3 regions of the Gordonia sp. 135 genome follow, and region 3 is predicted to be linked to each of the others. Evidence: predicted binding sites of a transcription regulator. Region 3 holds the regulator's gene; each other region holds the start of a gene.
What was found. Region 3 encodes LexA, which represses DNA repair genes until DNA is damaged. Its sites were predicted from a motif close to CGAACANNTGTTCG; they were not measured.
Positions count from the first base shown of each region.

Region 1: the regulator LexA is predicted to act here: its motif matches at 1,140-1,153, upstream of GKZ92_RS12320 (DUF222 domain-containing protein).
Region 2: the regulator LexA is predicted to act here: its motif matches at 891-904, upstream of GKZ92_RS08150 (error-prone DNA polymerase).

Region 1 is NZ_CP046257.1:2,743,720-2,745,984, forward strand. It holds gene GKZ92_RS12320 (DUF222 domain-containing protein) at 1-1,068, opposite strand, end outside; gene GKZ92_RS12325 (ArsR/SmtB family transcription factor) at 1,258-1,593, shown strand; gene GKZ92_RS12330 (SRPBCC domain-containing protein) at 1,590-2,069, shown strand; gene GKZ92_RS12335 (dihydrofolate reductase family protein) at 2,066-2,265, shown strand, end outside.
Region 2 is NZ_CP046257.1:1,772,021-1,774,285, reverse strand. It holds gene GKZ92_RS08150 (error-prone DNA polymerase) at 1-877, opposite strand, end outside; gene GKZ92_RS08145 (SDR family oxidoreductase) at 1,049-2,265, shown strand, end outside.
Region 3 is NZ_CP046257.1:2,907,475-2,909,739, forward strand. It holds gene GKZ92_RS13085 (LysM peptidoglycan-binding domain-containing protein) at 1-275, opposite strand, end outside; gene lexA (transcriptional repressor LexA) at 513-1,220, shown strand; gene GKZ92_RS13095 (putative PEP-binding protein) at 1,198-2,265, opposite strand, start outside.

The sequences.
Region 1 (2,265 bases), 160 kb from region 3:
GACGCAGATGCCGTCGGCGTTGGCCTCGCTGGTCGTGCCATCGTGGCGATGTGGTTTCGCGTGGTCGATCTCCGCGATGGGCGCACCGCAGTACGGAGTTCGGCAGCGTTGGTCTCGGAGTCGGACGAAGTGTGCGAGCGCGGCCGGGAAGGTTCGCGATTTCGACTCCATCGCCACCAGTGCGCCATCCGACGGACGTGCATAGATACGACGCATCGTCGAGGCGGTCTCACCATCGGGCGACACCGACGCGGCGACGAGTTCCCGTGCCACTGCTGCCGGAATCGGTCCGTACCCCTTCACTTCGGCCGCCGAATCGTTGAGCCCGAACAGGCACTCGTCGGACATGATCATGTCTACCGACACCGGAACCGGTTCCGCTGCGGATCGGCCGGTGACACGTTCGACCAGCGTGTCGGCCATGATCTGCGCATGCGTGCGATCGTCGGCACCGAGTATGGAGTCGGCGTGCTTCTTGAGCGAGGCATATACGGAGATTCCCTGTGTCATCGGCAACAACGCCGAGAGTTGGGTCATCAGATCCGGCGCCGGCCGCACGCTAACCCGCCGACTCTTCTCGGCCTTGGCCTTTCGCGCGACCACCGCCGCCGGCTCGAGTTCGTAGGCGTGACGCTTCGCCGTCGATTCGATCTCGCGGTCGGACACACCCACCAATTCCGCACGGTCACCGCACACCCGCCGATCGATCTCTTCGCGCGATTCGCGAGTCAGAAAAGCGGTTTCGCGAACGAGAATGGTGGCACGCCATTCGGTCAGTACACCGTCTGTGAGTGCTGCCATCGTATGCGGCATCTCGTGTGCCAGAGCACGAGCGAACCCGAGGTACTGACTCCCCTTCTTCGGTGAGACCTTCCGTGCCAGCCCGACTTCGGCGGCGAGTCCCCGGCCCCGCCGCTTCTGCGGAACATTCCGTGCCGCCTCATCGTCGGCACGTAGCCGGTCGAGATTCGCGGTCTCACGCACCTGGACCGCAGTGCAGGCCGACTTGATCTCCTCGAGCAGCGTCAGCCGCCGCACCGACTCGGCCTCGTCGACGCCTGCAGGCATCCCGGCGAGGAGGCCTTGGAGGGCACGTAGACCGTCCGTCGACAGACCCGATGTTCCGCCCGACGATGATTCGTACATACATTCGATAGTACGCCGATGTCGCCAGGCCCGCCGGAGTTATCCACAACCCGAAGACGATCCTTCACTTAACCATTGAGTTAAGTGACGAGCCGTGCGACACTTAGCCACATGGCAAACCGTACGGCGACTCTCGACGAGATCTTCGGCGCATTGTCGGACCCGACCCGCCGCGCCGTCGTCGAACGTCTCGGGCGCGGACCCGCGAGCGTCGGCGAACTCGCCGATCCCTTCCCCATGACGCTGCCGTCGTTCATGAAGCACCTGAGGGTCCTCGAGGACAGCGGACTGGTCATGACCAAGAAGACCGGCCGAACACGGGTGTGCACGCTCGACCGGCGACGCCTGCGACGCCTGCAGACCTGGCTCGAACACCAGCGCATCGTCTGGACCGAACGCACCGACCGACTCGAAGCCTTCGTCACCGAACCAGAGGAGACATCATGATCGACCCCGAACTCGACCTGACCCTGCAACGCATCATCCGCGCACCGCGACAACGGATCTGGGATGCGTGGACCCGACCCGAACAGCTCGCGAAATGGTGGACGCCCTCCCCGACCGTCACCCGAGTCGACCGACTCGAGCCACGCCCCGGCGGCGCCCTGGTCACGCAAATGAGCGACGACGGCGCGACGTTCGTCCCGCACATGGACGCCGTTTTCGTCGTCGTCGACGCCACCGAGCGTCTGGTGTTCACCAACGCCATCGACAGCTCCTGGCGACCCGCGGAACCGGCGCCGGTCCCCATGACCGCCGAGATCACCTTCGCCGAACACACCGACGGAACCGAGTACAGCGTCGTCGTGCGCCACGGCAATCCATCCGATCGCGACCGACATCATGAACTCGGCTTCTACGACGGTTGGGGTTCGGTGACCGCGGCGCTCGCCGAACTGGTGGAAAGTGAAGCCCGGCAATGAAGATCACCGTCACCGAATTCATCACCCTCGACGGCGTCACCCAGGGCCCCGGGTCGGCCGACGAGGACACCTCCGACGGCTTCACCGCCGGCGGATGGCTCGTGCCGCACATGGATGAGACCTTCATCCGGCAGGCGTCGGAGTGGCTCGACCTCGCCGGCGGACTCCTCCTCGGGCGTCGAACTTACGAGGCCTT
Region 2 (2,265 bases), 1.1 Mb from region 3:
GAACCGCCGCCATCGCCATCGCCAGCCGGCGGCGTCGGGGTGCGGCGAAGTGCGCACCCGTGGTGGCGACCGTCGGCACCCCGGCGCGTGCGGCGAGACCGGCGAGCACCGCATTGCGTTCGTCGTCGTCGGGCATGCCCTGGGCGGTGAGTTCCAGGACGACGTTGCCGTGACCGTAGGTTTCGATCATCTCCCGCAGCGCGATCTCCGCGGCCGGGACACCGCCGCGGTCCAGCGCCCGCCGGACCGCGCCCTTCCGGCAGCCGGTGAGGATCAGCCAGTGTCCGTCGCCGGCGCCGGACAGGGCGTCGCGGTCGTAACGCAGCAAGCCCTTCTCGCCCGCCACCATGTGTGCCTCGGCGATGGTCCGCGACAGCCGCCGGTAGCCCTCGCCGTCGCGGGCGAGGACCAGCAGGTGTTCTCCCGGTGGATCGTTGAGGCCGCTCCGGGCGATGTCGGGTTCCAGCGACAGCTCGGCACCGAAGACCGTCGGCATGCCGAACTCGCGGGCGGCCTCGGCGAACCGGACGATGCCGTAGAAGCCGTCGTGATCGGTGACGGCCAGCGCTTGCAGTCCGAGCCGTTCCGCCTCCTCGACCAGCTCCTCCGGCATCGACGCGCCGTCGAGGAAGCTGTACGAGCTGTGGGCGTGGAGTTCGGCATAGGCCACCGACGACGAGCCGCGCGCGATGTCCTCCGCCTGGTAGGCGCCTCGTTTGCGCGACCAGGCCGGGCTGTCGCCGCCGTCGCCCGGGAACATGGCGTGGTCGCTGTCATCGGGGCCGAAAGCGGTACCCGGACGCCCGCCGTCGGGTGCCCGACCGGAGAGCACCCGCTCCATCTCCGACCACGTCGGTGGTCCCTGATCCCAGCCCACCCGAGCAGTCTATCGAACATGCATTCGAATGGACATCTCGATTCCCGCCCCGCGGTCGTTGCGCTCGGCACAAGTAAGTGCAACTCTGAGTATCAGACAGATTCCATCTCCCATCGGGGGGACGAGGACATCCAGCGGGCGACATGCCCGCTCACATGATGGGATCCCAACATGACCAGCTACTTCATCACCGGAGGCAGCGGATTCATCGGCCGACGCGTCATCGATCGACTTCTGACCGTCGACCCCGGCGCGACCATCCACGCCCTGGTTCGCGAATCCTCACGATCGGCGTTCGACGCCCTGCTCGACGAGCTCGGTGCCACCGGTCGGGTGACCCCGGTCGTCGGGGACCTGACCAGCCCGGGCCTCGGCCTCGACACGCATGACCTGCCGGAGTTCGACCACGTGGTCCATCTCGCCGCGATCTACGACATGGCCGCCGACGCCGAGTCGCAGCGCGCGGCCAACGTCATCGGCACCTCTCGCGTCGCCGACTTCGCCATCACCCACGACGCCCTGTTCCACCACGTGTCCTCGGTCGCCGTCGCCGGCGATCATCGCGGCCGGTTCACCGAAGCCGATTTCGAAGTCGGCCAAGGTTTTCCGACGGCATATCACCGGACAAAGTTCGAGGCGGAGCGGGTCGTCCGCGAGCGCGAGGGCCTGCGGTGGCGCGTGTATCGGCCGTCGATCGTGGTCGGCGACTCGCGAACCGGCGAGATGGACAAGATCGACGGTCCCTACTACTTCTTCGGGCATCTCGCCGCGCTCGGCCACCTGCCGTCGAGACTGCGGTTGCCGATGCCCGACCTCGGCACGCTCAACATGGTGCCCGTCGACTTCGTCGCCGCCGCGATGGTCGCGCTCATCGCCGTGGACCCCGAACGCAGCGGATTGGTGTTCCATCTCGGCGACCGGCGTTCGCTCACCACCACCGAGATGTACAACGCCCTCGCCCCGGCATTCGGAGCGCCCCGCGGTTTCGACGTCATCCCGCACTCGGTGGTCGAGCCCGCGCTCGCTCTGTCGGCCATGGGACCCGCCCGCGTCGGCCGCAATCTCCTTGCCGCCCAACAAGGTATCCCGTCAGCGGTGCTCGACGCGGTGTCGTTGCCGGTGGACTTCTCCTCCGACGCCACCCACGCCGTCCTCCACGAGCACGGGATCAGCGTTCCCGACTTCACCGAGTACGCACCCGGCCTGTGGCAGTACTGGTCTGCCCACCTCGACCGCTCCCGCAACCGGCGCCGTGACCCCCGGGGTCCGCTGGTGGGCAAGAACATCCTCATCACCGGCGGGTCGAGCGGTATCGGCAAGGCCACCGCCCGGATGTGTGTCGCCCGCGGCGCCAACGTGATGATCGTGGCCCGGTCTGCCGAGGAACT
Region 3 (2,265 bases):
GCCGTCGCCGTGCGCCGACGCCGCCGGATGACGGCCGAGGGCGCGGTATGCGCAACACGCGAGACGGGTACGACCGGTGCACGACCCCGCATACCGACCGGCGAGGCGCACCGGGTGGAGGCGACCCGGCGGACCCGGACCGCCGACTCCGGCACCGGACGCCCGTCGACGGGCCGGCGGCCGTCGCCGCGGCGCATCGGGCGCGGACGCTCCAGGACGTCACCACGGACCGAATCGGTGGAGCGGTCGGGGTCGATGAGAGTGGCGGTGCGCATGATGCCCTCCGTGTTTCCGGTCGAACGCTTGTCCGTGCTCCGACTGCGTCGTCGGCGTTCGAACTGTTCGATTGTCGATCATCTGTTCGATGAACTGATGTTCGATTTGTAGCACGGCACTCCGACACTTGTCTCGCAACACGTCGAACAAATGTTTGATGCGGTCGGCATTCTCGGCTAGGGTCGTCGTCAGACAAGCGATCTACCAGCACGTTCGGAATCGAGAGGAACCCGATCATGAGCGATGACGGCGGTAAGCGCACCGGAGCGCGGGGCGCCGACGAGCCCGTCGCCCCGGCAGACATGGCGGCGGCCGAGGCCTCGCTGACGCCGCGGCAGCGCGGAGTTCTCGAGGTGATCCGCAAATCCGTGCGCGAGCGCGGTTACCCGCCGAGCATCCGCGAGATCGGTGACGAGGTGGGTCTCACGTCGACCTCCTCCGTCGCCCACCAACTGCGGACGCTCGAACGCAAGGGCCTCCTCAAGCGCGACGCGAATCGTCCGCGAGCGGTCAACATCGCACCGAGCGAGCCGCCGACGCCCACCTCACCGACCGGTGGTGCGCTACCCGAGCCCACCTTCGTGCCGGTGCTCGGCCGGATCGCCGCAGGCGGCCCGATCCTCGCGGAAGAAGCCGTCGAGGACGTCTTCCCGCTCCCCCGCGAGCTCGTCGGCGAGGGTTCGCTGTTCCTGCTGAAGGTCGTCGGTGAGTCGATGATCGACGCCGCGATCTGCGACGGCGACTGGGTGGTCGTCCGCCAGCAGAACGTGGCCGACAACGGCGACATCGTGGCCGCGATGATCGACGGCGAGGCCACGGTCAAGACCTTCAAACGCCAGAAGGGTCATGTCTGGCTGATGCCGCACAACGAGCTGTTCGACCCGATCCCGGGCGACGAGGCCGTGATCCTCGGCAAGGTCGTCACCGTGATGCGGCGTATCTGACCTCTTCGTTCTCGAGAACCGCGGCGGCAGCCTCGCGCGCCGCAGCCGGATCGGTGGTGGCGAGCGCGGCTGTCGCCGCGTTTTCGCAGGTCGACCGTGAGACGCCGCCGAGGCGGGCACCGACCGCGGCGGCCGCCACCGGAGCACTCGACAGCGAGGTGACACCCAACCCGACGAGCACACAGGCGAGGATCGGGTCCGCCGCGGCCTCGCCGCACACGCCCACCGGTTTCCCCTGATCCCGTCCGGCCCGCGCGACCGTCGCGATGAGGTGCAGGACCGCCGGCTGCCACGGATCGGTCAGCGATGCGAGATCGGCCGACATCCGGTCGGCGGCCATCGTGTACTGCGTGAGGTCGTTGGTGCCGATCGAGACGAAGTCGACCTCGGCCAGGATCGCCGGCGCGAGGATCGCGGCGGCGGGGACCTCGATCATCACCCCGGCGACCAGTCCGCGTTCCCGTACCTGAGCGGCGAAGGCGGCCGCCTCGGCCGGTGAGGCGATCATCGGCGCCATGACCCAGGGGCTCGTCTCGGAACCCTCGGCGGCGCGTGTGATCGCGTCGAGCTGATGGGCACGGATCTCGGGGTGTGCCAAGGCGATCCGGTCGCCGCGCACACCGAGCGCCGGGTTGGCCTCCTCGGGCTGGTGCACGAAGCGCAGCGGCTTGTCCGAGCCGGCGTCGAGCGTACGGATGACGACCTTGCGGCCGCCGAACGCGTCGAGCACCTCGCGATAGATGTCCGCCTGTTCCTCCACCGACGGCTCGTCGGCGCGTTCGAGGAAGGCCAGTTCGGTGCGGAACAGTCCGACGCCCTCCACCGGATGATCGGTGGCCGCACGGGCCGACGATCCGTCGGCGACGTTGGCCAGGATCGCCACCTCCACACCGTCGGCGGTGCGACCCGGGCCCGACCAGCCGGCGACCCGTGCGGCCTGACGCGTGTACTCGTCGACACGGGCCCGCGCGGCGGCGTTGTCGGGTTGCACGACGATCTCGCCTGTCGTGCCGTCCACGAGTATCACCGTGCCCGAGTCGATCCC